DNA from 3 places in the Cupriavidus sp. WKF15 genome. Region 1 is predicted to be linked to each of the others. Evidence: predicted binding sites of a transcription regulator. Region 1 holds the regulator's gene; each other region holds the start of a gene.
What was found. The regulator LexA, encoded in region 1, represses DNA repair genes until DNA is damaged. The targets are predictions, from matches to a motif close to ACTGTATNNNNATACAGT.
Positions count from the first base shown of each region.

Region 1 (5,503 bases):
GCCCGAAGATCGGATCGGTTTCGCCAAGCGGCGTCGGGCCGATGTAGGGGCCGGGACTCGCGTGCGCCATGTCAGGACTCCATGCGCTGCAACAGCTCTGCGGTGAACATGCCGACATCGCCCCAGTACAGCTTGAGCCTGGCCTTGTCCTGGAAATAGCGTTCGAGGTAGCGGCGCGCGCTCACCGGGTCAACGATGCTGTTGGGGTCGAGCTGCGCCGACAGGTGCTGGTATTCCTGGCGCAGGTCGGCGCCTTCCAGGTTCAGGATGCTGCGGAACAGGATGCGGAATTCCCACGACTGTACGTCGAAGCCGACAAAGAGCAGGGCGCTGTCGTTCAGGCGCGCCCGCACCGCGAGCGGAATCGCATTGCGGTTGACCGACACGCTGGTGAGGTAGTCGAAGTACTGGTCTTCGGTCAGCACGAGCGAGCCAGGTTCGCGCAGGTCGCCGAAGAGCTTGAGCACCATTGGCGCCTGCGCGGTCGGCGCGGCGCGCTTGCGGCCTTCGGCCAGCGCATCGTCGCAGGCTTCGGCCTGGCGGTTCCAGCGGCACAGCCGCACGCTCGGGTCGGCGCCGCTCTCGCGCAGCGCATCGGCCAGCAGGTCGCTCGGGTCGGTGCTCAGGTAGACCGGCAGCTTCAGCCGCGCCATGGCGCGGTAGGGGCTTTGCGGCTCGCGGTCGCGCTGTGCGCGGCCGACGGCACTGACCACATTGCCAAGCTCCGCGATGACGTCCTCGTTCTTCAGCGCAAGCAGTTCGGGGGTCAGCAGGTCGCGGTATTGCTGGACGATATGCTGGTACGCGAACTTGTAGAACAGGCGGCGCGGGAATACGCCCTGCTGCGAGACCGCCAGGTACTGGGCGACTTGCGGCAATTCGTCGCGCTCGTGCGGGGCCATCGGGAAGTGGTAGGCCTCGGCCCAGGTCTGGGCGAGCTGCAGGCGCGAGCCGAACATGGCTTCGCTCATCGCGGGCCCGAGGATCGGCGTGGTCTCGCCGTGGCGGATGTTCTCGATGACGGCGCGCCAGGCGTCGCCGCCATCGCCTTCATCGGGCGCAAAACCGGGCGGGTAGAAGATGCGGCCGCTGTCCAACCGCGTGAACACCGCGGGCATCCACCAGTCCGGGTACTCGCTGACCGCCGCGCGCGCCACGCCGGCGGCACGATCCACCTCGCCGTGTTCGCGCAGCTCGGCAAAGAACCGCGGCAGGAAGGCGTTCATGGTGGCCATGCCGATACTGCCCTGCATGGCCAGGACCGCCGGCACGCCGGCCTGGGCAAGGAGCGGTCCCAGGGCCATCAGCGTGCTGGCGCTGCGCGCGGCGCCGGCGCCGGCGCTCTGGCAAGAACACAACACCACCAGGCTCGGCGGACGCTCGAGGGTGCCGATGCGGTTCACCAGCACGCTGCCGCTCACCAGGTCACGGCTGCCGTCGGCCTGTTCGAGCCACAGCATGGGCTGGTCGTCCACGAGCGCGCCGTGGCACACGAGGCAGAACACATCCGCGCCTTCCTGCAGTGCCGCGAAGATACGGTCGATCGTGGCGTGGCCGGGTTCCGCCAGGGCCTTCGCGGGAATCGGCGCCAGCGCGGCGACGGTGCGCGCGGCTTCCCCGGCGGCATCGATCGGCTTCAGTTCGGAGCCCAGTCCGCTTGGGTTCGCCACCACCACGAGCGCGCTTACGTCGCTCCGTGCGCGCAGTCGCGGCAGGCGCATTTCGCGCGCAAACAGGTAGCGCGAAAAGAAGCAGCGCTGGGTGATGAACAACGCGTGCTCGCCTGCGGGGTCGTAGAGCGTTTCCCATGGCAGCGCGTGCAATGCGCGCGCGTCGACGCCGATGCGCAGGCGCACGCGCAGGTCCAGGTGGCGTTCGTTGGCCGATGCCTGCGCGAGGACGAAGGCGTCGCGCAGCGGTGGCGCGGCGAACAGGGCGGCGGCCAGTGCGCGGCCGCACACCTGCGGATCCGCGTCGCGCACCGCGGGGTCGTCGGGCGCAAGCGGCATCGGCACGCGTGGGGTGATCACATCGCCTTCGGGCACGCGGTGCCTGGCCTCGGCTTCATATCCGCCTGCGGCATCCGTGCCGATCACGATCTCCAGTTCGGAATAGTTGCGCGGCATGGGCGGTCCGTCGTCAAGGCAGGGCTATGCCGCACCGAGCGGGTCGCCGCGACGCAAAGTCCTGGCGCAAGGCGTTTCGATGGCGGCCATGATGCCCCCCATGCCGATTCGCTGACGGCACCGGCACCGGCACCGTCGCTGGCGTTCGCAATTACCCCGGCAACGCTAGGCTGGCGGCCGGCGGCGGCAATGCGCGCGAGCCGGCCCGGTTCAATGGCGTGCCATGCTGCGGTTGGGCCGTTCTGCGACGGCGCCGGGGCACGCTGTGCCTGCTAACTGAAGGCTAGAAGCTGGCACCCTCGATGGAAAGATGTCGCAGATAAAACAAATGAAGATGAGATTTGCGGAATATGCAATTCTCGATGAATCCGCCATTCAAGGGCCGGATGACGACCCCTGCCGGTTCTTGCCGGCGGGACTCAGGCCAGGAGCTTGGTCGGCTCGGCCAGTTCCAGCATCCGGCAGATGGCTGCCATGCTGCCAACCATGGTGCGGCGCTGCGCGCCCTGGTAGATGCGGACGCCCTTCGACTGCCGGAACGGCACCGGCTTGACGGGCTGACGGGCGGCTGCAATGTGTTCGATTTGCGGCATGGCTACACCTCTCGATTGGCAAAAGCGGGGTCAACACCCGTCATGCGGGCGGCGTCGGCACTGCAAGGAGGAGGGCGGCCAGCGCGCGGCTGGCCGCGCTGGTCAGAAGCCCGAGGAGCGGATCAACCCGACGGCGATGCCTTCGAGTGAAAATTCCTCGCGTCCGGGTGTGACCACGATGTTCGGAAAATCCGGGTTTTCCGCGATCAGCTCGATCGTGCCGCCTCGGCGCTGCAGGCGCTTGACGGTGACGTCGTCGCCTAGGCGGGCCACGACGATCTTGCCGTTGGGCGCCTCGCTGGCCTTGCGCACGGCCAGCAGGTCGCCGTCGAGGATGCCGGCGTCGCGCATGCTCAGGCCGCGCACGCGCAGCAGGTAGTCGGGACGCTCGTCGAAGACAGTGGCATCGACCTGGTACTGGCGGTCGATATGCTCGGCGGCGAGGATCGGGCTGCCGGCGGCGACGCGGCCCACGAGCGGCAGCGTCAGCTGCATGATGCCGGACACCGGCAGCGAAAACTGGTCAGGGGATTCGGAATCGCTGCGCGCTACCTTGAGCCGGATGCCGCGCGATGCGCCCGGCGTCAGTTCGATCACGCCCTTGCGCGCCAGCGCCCGCAGGTGCTCTTCTGCGGCATTGGGCGACGAGAAGCCGAACTCCGCAGCGATCTCGGCGCGCGTAGGCGGGAAGCCCGTGCCGCGGATCGTGTTGCGGATCAGGTCGAAAATCTGCTGCTGCCGGGGTGTCAGGGTCGCCATGGAAGCGTTCCGTGATGAGTGCCCCGGTGCGATACCGCTGCCAGCCAGGCGGGCACTGTATGTTTAAACAGTATGCTGTGATTTTATACAGTATCGGCGCAAGCGCAAGCAGAATTTCAGAAGTGTCTGCTCGACTTCCGATTTGCCCGCATGCCGCGGGTACAATCGCCGGACCTCAGCTTCCTGCATCCCGACCATGTCCCAGCTTCCCCGCATCGTGGTCCTTGCCACCGGCGGCACCATTGCCGGCGCCTCGACCAACCCGGCCAGCAGCGCGCGCTATCAGGCTGCGACGGTACCCGTGACAACGCTGCTGGCGGCAGTGCCGGCGTTGCAGTCGGTGGCCAGGGTCGAGGCCGAACAGGTGGCGCAGGTCGACAGCAAGGACATGGTGTTCTCGCTCTGGTCGACGCTCGCGGAGCGCGTGCGGCACTGGTCGGCGCAGCCGGATGTGGCCGGCATCGTCATCACGCATGGCACGGACACGCTCGAAGAGACGGCGATGTTCCTGCACCTGACGCAGGCATGCCCGGTGCCGGTGGTGCTGACTGCGGCCATGCGGCCGTCGACGTCGCTGTCGGCCGATGGTCCGCTCAATCTGCTCGATGCCGTGCGCGTCGCTGGCCATCCGGATGCGCGCGGCAAGGGCGTGCTGGTGGTGCTGAACCAGCAGGTTCATGCGGCGCGCGACGTGACCAAGGCGCATACCTCGTCGGTGGATGCCTTTGTATCGCCAGTGACCGGTCCGCTGGGCTTTGTGCAGGATGAACTGGTGCGGCTGGCGCGCAAGCCTGCGCACGCCATAGCGGCTGCCTTGCTGGTGCCGGCCCGTTGGCCGGATGTCGAGATCATCGCGAGCTACGCGCAGCCCGGCCGCATCGCGGTGGACGCGATGGTGGCCGCGGGTGTGCGTGGCCTGATCGTGGCGGCGGCGGGCAATGGGTCGGTGCACGAGACACTGATCGCAGCGCTCAGGGATGCCGCGGCGGCCGGTGTCGCCGTGGTGCGGAGTTCGCGTACAGGGGCGGGGCATGTGGCGATTCCGCCAGTTGCCGACCCGGATGGTGGCGTTTTCCTTTCCGCTGCCGACCTGAATCCCTATAAGGCCAGGGTGCTGCTGTTGCTGGCCCTGGCGCAGGACCCGGGGCTGGCCGCTGCGCCGGACCGGCTCCAGGCGCTATTCGCGGCGGCGTGAGCGCGGTTGCGCGATTGTCAACAGTCGAGCTATAATTTAAGGCTATTCAACCTTGCCACACCGGACGTGACGCCCGGGTGGCTCATCCCAAAAGGAGCGTCAATGCGTCATTACGAAATCGTTTTCATCGTCCATCCGGACCAGAGCGAGCAAGTGCCGGCCATGATCGAGCGTTACAAGTCGCTCGTGACGTCGCAAGGCGGCCAGGTTCACCGCGTGGAAGACTGGGGCCGTCGCCAGATGGCTTACATGATCCAGAAGCTGGCCAAGGCTCACTACGTTTGCGTCAACATCGAGTGCGGCAAGGAAACCCTGGCCGAGCTGGAACACGCCTTCAAGTTCAATGACGCCGTGCTGCGTCACCTGATCGTGCAGACGAAGAAGGCCGAAACCGCTCCTTCGCCGATGATGAAGGAAGTGCAGCGCGAAGAAGCCCGCAAGGCCGCGCAAACGACCACCGAAGGCCAGGCCGCCTGAGTGCGGGCTGCGGTGCCAGTCGTGGCCGGCAAGTCTGACCACGGCAGCATGGGCAACACACTGCAAGGGGCCACGCGTTGAACCAGCTTCGGCTAGCCGCCACACTGGCGGAACGCGATGCCCTCAGGTATACCCCGGCCGGTGTGCCCGTCGTGAACTGCATCCTGCAGTACAGCGGCGAGGCGATCGAGGCGGAAACACCGAGGCAGGTCGAGTTTGCCATTGCAGCGATGGGAATCGGCCCGGTTGGCCAGCGTCTGGAGCGGTTGCCGCTCGGCACGCTGCTCGACTGCGAAGGATTCCTGACCCGCAAGCACCGCAACAGCAAGGCCCTCGTCTTTCACATCACCGGA
Region 1 is NZ_CP119572.1:1,382,907-1,388,409, forward strand. Features, by position in the region: gene CupriaWKF_RS06565 (hypothetical protein) at 1-70, opposite strand, end outside; gene CupriaWKF_RS06570 (CHAT domain-containing protein) at 72-2,126, opposite strand; gene CupriaWKF_RS06575 (hypothetical protein) at 2,546-2,719, opposite strand; gene lexA (transcriptional repressor LexA) at 2,822-3,478, opposite strand; gene CupriaWKF_RS06585 (asparaginase) at 3,675-4,673, shown strand; gene rpsF (30S ribosomal protein S6) at 4,776-5,150, shown strand; gene priB (primosomal replication protein N) at 5,228-5,503, shown strand, end outside.

Region 2 (5,503 bases), 1.1 Mb from region 1:
ACGGTATGGCGCGGCACCATGCGCGCGCGAGGTATCAGCAAGGCTGGCATACGGGTGTCTCCGTGGCGGGGTTTCCTCCTCATTGAAGCAAACCCCGCCGGGACGCGCCAGTGCCGGTGCTCAGGCGTGCTGGCGCCGCACGAAGAACAGCGCCGCGCCCACCGCCATCAGCACGCTGCCGAAGAAGCGGTTCTGCCACCGCACGGCACGCGCGTTACGGAACAGGCCCTGCATGCGCGACGCCAGCAGCGCATAGCCGTGCATGACGACCAGGTCGACGCCGCACATGGTCGCAGCCAGGATGGCGAGCTGCGGCGCCAGCGGCCGCGACGGGTCGATGAACTGCGGCAGCACGGCGACCATGAAGATGATGCCCTTCGGGTTGGTCACATTGGTCAGCAGCCCGGTCGCGAAACGCCGGCGGGGGCTCATGGGCGTCATGCGCACGGCGCCGCCGTTCGCTGCCGTCCCCTCCTCGACCCGCGCGCGCCATTGCTGCACGCCCAGGTAGATCAGGTACAGGGCCCCCACGGTCTTGACCGCGGCGAACGCATGCTCCGACGCCAGCAGCAGCGCCCCAAGTCCGCCACCGGCGACCAGCAGGATGATCACCAGCCCGGCCTGCAGGCCGAAGATCGTGGTCGATGTCCTGCGCACGCCATACGACAGCCCGTGGCTCATCGACAGCACCGCGCCCGAACCGGGCGACACCGCGATGACCCAGCATGCGGCGAAATAGGCCAGCCAGACTTCCCAACGCATCATATCTCTCCTTCAGATAAACCTTATGGGGCGCTTATGGAGCGCATCAGTACGGATGGAATCCGCCCAGGAACTGCTCCACCTGCTCGGCGTTGCGCTGGTCGCGCGCGCCGTCGCCCGATTCCAGCACCACGGCCTGGTAGGCGCGCGTGCCGACGGCGACAAGCCGCGCGGTCAGGCGGCGCGGCGAGTGGTCCTGTGGCGACACGCCGCTGACCTGCAGTTCGACGCCGTCGAGCGGCCGCGCCGGCTGGTCGGCCGACTGGATCGTCACCGCGCGCGTGTGCGCCGGTTCGCCGCCATGCACGCCGAGATTGGCAAGCAGGCCCGACTGCATCGCGGCCAGCGCTTCGCGCCGCAAACCGGCGTCGTCGGCCGGCAGCGTGACCACGCCGACCGCGAACAGCGTGTCGTCGACGCGCGCCGCTTCCATGGTCATCGGCAGCTTGTGCCCGGCAATGGTGACATCGCGCGCGGCGCTGGTGGGCTTGCCCGGATAGAGCGCGGCATAGCCGCCCTCGCCCGACTGGATCGTGCGCCAGTCATAGCGCGGCGAACACGCGCCAAGCCAGGCCACGGCGAGCATGGCCGGCAGCACCAGGCGAAGCCGGGAGAACCACTGACAGACCTGAAGAAGGGGCATCGGGGACGTGGCCGTACGGTGCGGCGCGTATTGTCGGGACCGGGGACGGCGGCGGGCAGGCGCCTGGCCGCCGGGCGGAAACCGGTATTATCCGGGAAGCCGCCGGCCCGTGCTTGCTGCGCTTCACACCATGCCCCCGCTCATTCCGCTCCGTCGCCCCTCCGTTCGTCTTGCGGCAGCCGCGCTGCTGGCATTGGCCATGCTCGCCAGTCCCGCGGGCGCCGGCACGCCACACCTGCCACCCGCGACCGACCTGGCCGCTCACGCCGCCGACGCGGCGTGCCGCGGAGAACCGTTAGTGGTCCTGGTTTCGCTGCCCGATTGCGGCTACTGCGACACCGTGCGCAAGAGCTATCTCGGCCCGCAGGCGGCGGCCGGCGAAATCGCGGTGCGCGAAGTCGACATGACCGCCGACACGCCGCTGCGCGACACCGACGGCACCATGACCACCGCGCGCGCGTGGGCGCGGGCGCACCAGGTGCGCGTGGCCCCGACAGTGCTGTTCCTCGATCGCGACGGGCGGCAGGCAGCCGCCCCGCTGCGCGGCCTGCAGCCCGATTTCTACGGCGCCTATCTGGAACAGGCGCTGGGCCAGGCGCGTGCCGCCATCGCCACCGCGCGCTGACCCGCGCGGACTGCGGCGGATTGACGCAGGCGACGGATTGCAGCAACGCGCGGCAGCCGGGTTTAGAATGCCCTGTTGCCAGTTGAACGGGCCCGGCCCAAGCCGGACCGCATTGCCATGACAAACGCCGCTCCCGCCACTTCCAAACCCCGCAAGCTGTGGCCCATTGCCATAGTCGTCGTCGTGCTCGCCGCGCTGGGCTGGTTCGGCTACCGCGCGCTGTCGCCGTCGAGCCAGGTACCCGCCGCCACGTTCACGCTGCTTTCGGGCGAGAAAGTCAGCACGGGCGACCTCAAGGGCAAGGTCTACCTGATCAACTTCTGGGCCACGAGCTGCGCCACCTGCGTCAAGGAAATGCCGGACATGGTCCGCACCTACGAGCAGTACAAGGGCAAGGGCCTGGAGTTCGTCGCCGTGGCCATGAACTACGATCCGCCGATGTACGTGATGAACTACGCCAAGACACGCGGGCTGCCGTTCAAGGTCGCGATGGACTCGGATGGCGCCGCGGCCAAGGCCTTCGGCAATGTGCAGCTGACGCCGACCACCTTCGTCGTCGACAAGGACGGCCGCATCCTGAAGCGCTATGTCGGCGAGCCCGAATGGGACGCGCTGCACAAGCTGCTTGACGGCGCGCTGGCCCAGGCCGCCTGACGAATTCCCGGCAACAGCTGCGAAAAGGTGCTCATCGAGCACCTTTTTTGTTGGGCTGATGCCGCGCGCGCTTCGACTGGCTTGCGCCCACGGCCTGTATGGATATACAGTTTGCGCCAGTCTTCCTGCCCGCCATCGACGGCGGCCACATCCCGAACCGCCCGTGTCACTGGATCTTGCCCCTCTCGCGGAATCGCCTTCCGCCCTTGCCGAACAAGCCTCGCCGGACGCCGACGTTCCCGCCTACCTGGCGCGGCTCAATCCGGAACAGCGGGCGGCGGTCGAGCACCACAGCGACGGGCCGCTGCTGATCATCGCGGGCGCAGGCTCGGGCAAGACCAACACGCTGGCGCATCGCGTCGCGCACCTGGTGCTCAACGGCGCCGACCCGCGCCGCATCCTGCTGCTGACCTTTTCGCGCCGCGCCGCGGCCGAGATGGGGCGGCGCGTAGAGCGCATCGTGGACCAGGCGCTCGGCACCAGTACCGGCGCCGGCCGCGCGGCGCTGCAGTGGTCGGGCACCTTCCACGCGATCGGCGCGCGCCTGCTGCGCGAATATGCGGAAACGCTGGGCCTGTCGCCGGCCTTCACCATCTGCGACCGCGGCGATGCCGCCGACCTGATGCACGTGGTGCGGCACGACCTGGGGCTGTCCGAGCAGGCCAGCCGCTTCCCGAAGAAGGAAACCTGCCTGTCGATCTATTCGCGCGTGGTCAACACCCAGGCCCCGCTCGAGGACGTGCTCAAGCTCTGGTTCCCGCGCTACACCATGTGGGTCGACGCGCTGCGGGCGCTGTTCGCCGGCTATGTCGAAGCCAAGCAGAAGCAGCAGGTGCTCGACTATGACGACCTGCTGCTCTACTGGTCGCAGGCGCTGACCGAGCCCGCGATCGCGCAGGATATGGGCGCGCGCTTCGACCATATCCTTGTCGACGAATACCAGGACACCAATGCGCTGCAGGCGTCGATCCTGCTGGCGCTGCGGCCCGACGGCCGCGGCCTCACGGTGGTCGGCGACGACGCGCAGTCGATCTATGCGTTCCGCGGCGCCACCGTGCGCAACATCCTCGATTTCCCCGCGCAGTTCGCGCCGCCGGCACAGCAGGTCACGCTGTCGCAGAACTACCGCTCGACGCAGCCGATCCTGCAGGCCGCCAACGCCGTGATCGGGCTGGCCGCCGAGCGCTACACCAAGGACCTGTGGTCCGAGCGCGCGTCCGCCGAGAAGCCCGGCGTGGTCGTCGTCAACGATGAAGCCGACCAGGCCCGCTACGTGGTCGAGCGCGTGCTGGAACGGCGCGAGGCGGGCCTCGCGCTGATGGCGCAGGCGGTGCTGTTCCGCGCCGCCGACCACAGCGCGCAGCTCGAGATCGAGCTGGCCCGGCGCAATATCCCGTTCGTGAAGTTCGGCGGCCTCAAGTTCCTCGAATCCACGCATGTGAAAGATGCGATGGCCGTGGTGCGCTGGCTGCAGAACCCGCTCGACCGCATCGCCGGCTTCCGCACGCTCCAGTTGCTGCCCGGGATCGGGCCCAAGACCGCCGCGCGCGTGCTCGATGCGCTCGCGGTCGCCACCGAGCCGCTGTTTGCGCTGGAATCGTTCGAGGCGCCGCCAGCGGCCGCGCCCGCCTGGGCCGACCTGCTGGCGCTGGCCCGCTCGCTGCTGGGGCCGGCGTCGCCGTGGCCGTCGGAGTTCGAGCAGGTCGTCGCCTGGTACCAGCCGCACCTGGAGCGCATCCACGACGATGCCGCCGCGCGCATGGCCGACCTGCAGCAGCTCGAACGCATTGCCGCGACCTATGCCTCGCGCGAGCGCTTCCTGACGGAACTGACACTGGACCCGCCCAGTGCGTCCAGCGACGAATCGGGCGTGCCGCTGCGCGACGAGGATTTCCTGATCCTGTCGACGATCCATTCGGCCAAGGGCCAGGAATGGAAGGCGGTGTATGTGCTCAATGCCGTGGACGGCTGCATGCCGTCCGACCTGGCCACGGGCACCACGGAAGAGATCGAAGAGGAAAGGCGGCTGCTGTATGTGGCGATGACGCGCGCCAAGGACCATCTGGACGTCGTGGTGCCGCAGCGCTTCTACGTGCACCAGCAGCCGGGGTTCGGCGATCGCCACGTGTACGCGTCGCGCACGCGCTTCCTGCCGAACCGGGTGATGCCGAACTTCTACAGCCGCTCTTGGCCGCCTCCGCCGATGCCGGGGGCGGTACCGTCGAAGGCAACGCTCGCACCGGTGGACCTGGCCAGCCGCATGCGCAATATGTGGCGCTGAGTCGTCAGGCCACCTTTTCCAGCAGCAACCCCTTCAGGTATTCCCCTTCCGGGAAGGCCGACAGCATCGGATGGTCCGTGCCCGCCGACAACCGGCGCAGGATGCGTGCATCGGCGCGGGCATCCGTCACCGCACCGGCCACGATCTTCTGGAACAGCTCCATGCTGATCGCGCCCGAGCACGAATACGTGAACAGCAGCCCGCCCGGACGCAACAGCTGCGTGCCGACGAGATTGATTTCCTTGTAGGCGCGCGCGGCGCGGTCGATGTGCTGGGCCGACGGCGCGAACTTGGGCGGATCGAGCACGATCAGGTCGAACTGGCGCCCTTCCGCACGGAACTCGCGCAGGGTCTTGAATACGTCGGCATCGAGCCACGTCGCACGGTTCTCGTCGAAGCCATTGAGCGCGACGTTGCCGGCGGCAATCTTCAGCGCCTCGCCCGAGGAATCGATCGACGTCACCGACGTCGCGCCACCGCGCAGCGCCGCCAGCGAAAAGCCGCCGGTGTAGCAGAAGCAGTTGAGCACCTCGCGCCC
Region 2 is NZ_CP119572.1:332,856-338,358, reverse strand. Features, by position in the region: gene CupriaWKF_RS01595 (hypothetical protein) at 1-50, opposite strand, end outside; gene CupriaWKF_RS01590 (LysE family transporter) at 121-762, opposite strand; gene CupriaWKF_RS01585 (hypothetical protein) at 809-1,405, opposite strand; gene CupriaWKF_RS01580 (thioredoxin family protein) at 1,605-2,030, shown strand; gene CupriaWKF_RS01575 (TlpA disulfide reductase family protein) at 2,148-2,684, shown strand; gene CupriaWKF_RS01570 (ATP-dependent helicase) at 2,848-4,965, shown strand; gene CupriaWKF_RS01565 (class I SAM-dependent rRNA methyltransferase) at 4,970-5,503, opposite strand, start outside.
Region 2: CupriaWKF_RS01570 (ATP-dependent helicase) is a predicted target of LexA. The motif match lies at 2,778-2,795, and genes of this name have one in related genera.

Region 3 (5,503 bases), on a different replicon from region 1:
CGCGGTGCTGCGCGATCAGGATCAGCCGCAGCGGTGGCCGTTCGCCCTCGCCTGCCGGCGCGGTCAGGCTGAAGCGGCTGCCGATCAGCAGCTGGAAGGCATTGGCGGCTTCGGCGTGCTCCTTCAGCGCATTGAGTTCGCCGTCGTCCTGCGGGTCGCCGGCGGCCGCCTCGCAGCGTTCCACGGCATCCTTCAGGCGCGTGCGCAGTGTCTTGATGGCGTCGTGCGCGCGCGCGGTGCCCGCCACCGAGCATTCATCGGTCAGCACGATGCCGCAGTAGCCGAGCTGGAAGGCACGCTCGATCAGTTCGACCGGATGCGACGCACCGGTCAGGAAGGTGAAGTTGGAGATGCAGTGCAACTCCACGTAGTCGGGCAGCGTGGGCAGCCACGCGGACAGCTCGGGCACGCTCATGCGAACAACCCATGCAGGAACCAGCGGTATTCGCCGCCGTCGTCCTGCCCGTCACGCCCCGGATGGCCGGGGCGCTCGCGGTAGACCCAGCAGCGCAGGCCATCGGCGCGCTCGGCGATGAAGTAATCGCGCGTGGCCAGCGCGCCGTCCCACCAGCCGGCTTCGATCCGCTCCGGCCGGGTCAGCATGGACAGCGGCCCGCCGTGGTTCGGACGGTGGTTGCGCACCGGCAGCGGCTGCGGCTGCGGCAGCAGCCACAGCGGGCGCTCGGGCAAGGCCGGCAGCGGTGGCAGCGGCGCGCCCGCCGGCTTGCCGGCGGCCTCGTCGAGCGGGCACCAGCGGTTGGCGCACTCGGGCCGGTGGTCGGCCAGTGGCTGCGGCTGCAGCACGTTGTCGCGGCCCAGGCGCGCGACCAGCGTGTCGAGCACGCGGCCCAGCTCGGCCGGCGTGCCGCCGGGCTCGGGGAACAGCGCATCGCTCTGCGGCAGGTATTCGGCCATGGCCTCCACGCGCAGCGCCAGGCCGGTCACGGGGGCATGGAAATTCAGCTGGTCCAGCTTCTCGCGCAGCAGGCGCGACAGGTGCGCCGGATCGCGGCTGGGCTGGGCCAGGCCCACTGTCACGGGCGTGCCCACGGTATCGACGCCGAGCCGGTAGCGCTCATGCTCGAGCACCAGCACGCAGCGCGTGACCCCGGCCTGTTGCACCGCCAGCCAGCCGGCCAGCGCCAGCAGCAGGCGCTGCGCACCGGCCAGCACGCCTTCGGCCGATTCGATGCGGCCCGGCAGGTCCATGCGCTGCGCGAACGCAGGCGGCGGGGCAAACCAGGTGAAGCTGGCCGTGGCCTCGCCATAGGCCTGGTCCAGCCGGGCCAGCAGTGCCGGGCCCAGCCGGCGCGCGAGCCCGGCGCGCGGCAGGCGCCGCACCTCGCCCAGCGTGCGGCAGCCGATGCCGTCGAGCCAGGCCGGATCGGCCAGCAGGCGCAGCACCTCGACCGGCAGGCGGTCCAGCAGGCGGCCCATGCGCGCGGCCTGCACCGCCCGCCGCGCCGGCCGCACGATGCCGCGGCGGGTACGGCGCATGGGCTGGCGCGCGAGCCACGCCGCGCCATGGGCCGTGGCCCCGCTGCCCACCTGCGCAAACGTGCCGAGTTGCCGCACGCATGCGCGCACCGCCCGGCACAGCGCGCGGTGGCCGCCGAACAGGCGCAGGCTGGCGGTGACGTCGAGCATCAGCGTGGCCGCTTCCGGGTCTTCATCGAATGTCACCAGCGGCGTGAAATGCAGCAGCGCCAGCGCCGCCGCGTGCAGCAGCGCGGCTTCGGCGGCCGGGTCGCGCTCCAGTTGCACGACCTCGGCCGACAGCGCCTGCACGCCGCCGCGCCGCATGCCGAAACCCACGCCCAGCGCCATGGCCGGGGCGTTGGCCAGCATCACCCGTTCGCGCTCCATCACCACCACCGGCACGGCATGGTGCAGCGTGCCAAGGGCGGAGACGGGCGTGGAGGAAGACGCCGCGGAAGGCGGCATGGCCGGCTCAGGCCAGCTCGGCTGCAGCGCGTCCAGCGACAGGCGCGGCAGATGCACCGCGATCCAGTACGACATGGGCGGAACCTCCCGCAACAACAGGTGAAACAGCCGGGACAGGCGCGGCATGGCCGCCGCGGCGGGCGCCCTCCAGGCCATCCAGCCGCAGTCGCAGCGGGGCCTCGCGCACCGGCCCGCGCCGCTTGTGGAAGACGATGGACAGCGCGTTGCCCGGCAGCGGCGACAGCAGCAAGCGCAGCACCGCCGGCGACGACTCGCGCAGCGCCATGGCCGGCCGCATGGCCCACACCGCGGCGTCGCCGGCCTGCGCCAGCACTTGCAGGCGGCGCACCGCTTCCGGCCGCGCGGCCGGCAGCCATACCAGCACCGCGCCGAACGCCTGGCTGCGCAGCATCTGCTCGGCCGCCCACAGCACATCGGCCTGCTGCGCGTGCTTGCCGGCACCGGCGGCCGCCCGCACCCAGTAGAGCTGGCGCGCCGGCAAACCCGCCGCGGCCAGCCCCATCGCATTGGGCAGGTAAGGCGGCCCCACCAGCCCGATGCGCCGCCCCGCCGCCGCCAGCGCCCGCAGCGCCGGCAGCAGCAGGCGCAGTTCGCCCGCCCCGCCCTGCGTGGTCAGCAACTCCGTCACCCCGCCCACCGGCCAGCCGCCGCCGGGCAATTCCGCCGCCAGTCCGGCATAGCCGGCCGGCCACACCGGCTGGCTGCCGGCGCGGCCAAGCTGGCCGGCACGCCACAGGCTGGGATAGCGATGCTCGAGCGCGGCCACGGCCGCCTCCCGGCTTGGCGGGGGATGCTGGGCAGGCGCAGGGAAAGCGGGAGCCTCCGCGGCGGGGGCTGCGGGTGCGGTCATGTGAATGTTGAGTCTCGCCGGCGTGGCGGATGGCGTTTTTACGATAACTGTATATTTATACAGTATTCGAGGCAATGCAAGGGGGACGGTGGAATGTGATCGGATCGGTTCAGAAAGCCGACCCTAGCCGACCCTAGAACTCACAAACCGACGCGGGAGGCTCTAGCTCGCCGCCATCCCTTTTTCCGCCAGTTCCTTTTTCGCGTTCTCGTTCTTGGTCAGATGCATCAGACCCATGCCGCGCAGAACGTTCGGAGCCTTGGTGAACTGGATATTGTCATAGCCCACGATCTCGATGCGATTGCCCCAGGGGTCGCGGAAATCCAGAAACGGACCGCCGATCAACTGGACCCCTGCCGCCTTGAGAGCGGCACGCGCTGCCTCCTTGTCATCGACAACGAGGCCGACATGCCGGCCGTCATCGGGGGACTGTTTGCGTCCTGCCTGCAGCGCGATGAACTGGTCGCCAAGATCGATGAAGGCCATCGTCTCGCTCTTGCCGCGCAATTGAAAGTCGAAGATGCGGCCATAGAATGCCAGCGCTGCCTCGATATCGCCGACTTCCAGCGCTACATGGTTAAAGCCGATAGCGCGCGGCTTTGTGGAGTTGACCATCTGGCCCTCCTCTTGCAATCCGTGGATTTGTTTAAACCATTCTTGGACAGAGATCGCCCTCCATCCAAACGATCTGGTGATACTCGCCCACGTCGTCCACGCGGGGTGCTTTTCCGGCCACGCAAGAGCCGATCAAGTCGCCGTTATCGGCTGCGGCCTTCTGGCGGCATTTCTTCGATCGTGTCCACGCGGTCGGGATAGAACGCGAGGTGATTGCGGATCAGTGCGACGGCCTCGTACGGGTTCTCGTATGTCCAGACGGCGTTGACCGATCGCTCGCCACCTGCCGGAATCGAGAAGTACGCGCAATCGCCCTTATATGGGCAGTGCGTTGTGTGTTCGGTGCGCTCGAGCATGCCCATTTCAGCATCTTCGCGCGGGACGTAGATGACTGCCGGGTAACTGGCCTCGCGCAGCGTCAACGCATTGCGCGTATCGGCGACGACCTTGCCGGCCACAGTAACCACCACCCGTGACGGATTGCGTTCGATGGTAATCGGGTGGTCCTTGCCCGGAATCCTCACTGGCCGGGCTGTGTCAGCGCTGTTTCTGTCCATTTGCTTTTCCTTGAACTGGCTACTCAGGTGATTCGGCCTACTCGCACTGAGCCGAGCAATCTTCACATGGCGGCAAATGCAAAGTCATCTGCATGCAATGCAAACAAGGCCGGTGACGAAGACCCTATATTGACTCTAAGCGATATTCGACGGAGCGCGAGCGAGCACTTCAAGCGGCTTTGCGAACGTGGACTCCGGTGGATGTGTATCTGCAACCGTCAAGGATTGGAATTGAGTTTTCTTGAAAGGATCAAGTCCGCCGTCTATATGCTGGGCGGCCAACATGCAGCGTCGAGAGCGAGGATTCTCTCCAGGGATATTCGGGCAGTCATACGCGAAGCGGGTACCACCCCGAATGACGTGGACGAGAACTATCGGGTGAAGTCGAAGATCTGGCGGAGAACGCGTCATTGCTCCGAGAAGGAATTGCTGTTTCTCTATGCGGTGGACAAGGAGGTTGCGATGCTCTGCGAAAGGGTCGCGCGACAGCACCTGCAACTGGACCTGCTGTAGCCGCCCGCGGCTTGCTATGCAGGACCAACGAGAGGACTTGCCATGATGACAATAAGCGGCAAACGAATCGCGGCGGGCCTGATCCTCGCGATGATGGCATTGGTCGGCGTGTGCCCCGACCTGTTTGCCGAGGAAAGCGGCAATGCGGCGCGCCTGCGCGACAAGTACGCGAGCCTGGCGGAACCGTTGAGCCACAATCCGTTTCGGCGTCAGTTGTACCTGAAGTCAACGGAATCCGATTCCACGCTCACAGGGGATATTTATGCGGTGGTCGACTATCCGTTCGCCAGCGTCAACGGCACGCTCAACGATCCCGTGCAGGGTCCCGCCAACTGGTGCGACGTATTGATCCTGCACCTGAACGTCAAGTATTGCCATGCATCGGCCAGCGGAAACAGCGCCCGGCTTACCGTGAACCTGGGCAGAAAGGTCGAAGAGAAACTTTCCTCCAGTTACCGCGTGCAATTCAACTACCGGGCAGTGGCGACGGGACCGGAGTATTTCCAGGTCAACCTCGATGCGGATACCGGCCCGATGAGCACCAGGGACTACCGCATCGTGCTGGAGGCCACGTCCATTACCGCTACCCGCACCTTTCTGCATCTGACCTATTCATACAGCTATGGCGCGACCGGTCGCATCGCGATGAAAACCTATCTCGCGACCCTGGGCCATGGCAAGGTCGGCTTCACCACCGCGCGCGATCCGTCTTCCGGACAAGCCGAATACATCGGCGGCGTACGGGGACTGACAGAGCGCAATACGATGCGTTACTACCTGGCTATCGATTCCTACCTCGGCACGCTGTCCGTCCCCTCCGACAAGCGCCTGGATCAGCGTCTGGCCAAGTGGTTCGACGCGACAGAGCAGTATTCGCGTCAGCTGCATGAAGTGGATCGGGATGCCTACATGAGCATGAAACACAACGAGTACCCGAGGCAGCAAGTCATGCAGTGAGCCCGCGGTGCATTCCGATGGGGCGCCCCCTCACTGCTCCGGTCAC
Region 3 is NZ_CP119573.1:2,505,157-2,510,659, forward strand. Features, by position in the region: gene CupriaWKF_RS28855 (error-prone DNA polymerase) at 1-415, opposite strand, end outside; gene CupriaWKF_RS28860 (DNA polymerase Y family protein) at 412-2,019, opposite strand; gene imuA (translesion DNA synthesis-associated protein ImuA) at 1,952-2,815, opposite strand; gene CupriaWKF_RS28870 (VOC family protein) at 2,978-3,430, opposite strand; gene CupriaWKF_RS28875 (DUF427 domain-containing protein) at 3,574-3,987, opposite strand; gene CupriaWKF_RS28880 (hypothetical protein) at 4,219-4,500, shown strand; gene CupriaWKF_RS28885 (hypothetical protein) at 4,591-5,457, shown strand; gene CupriaWKF_RS28890 (SgcJ/EcaC family oxidoreductase) at 5,500-5,503, opposite strand, start outside.
Region 3: imuA (translesion DNA synthesis-associated protein ImuA) is a predicted target of LexA. The motif match lies at 2,862-2,879, and genes of this name have one in related genera.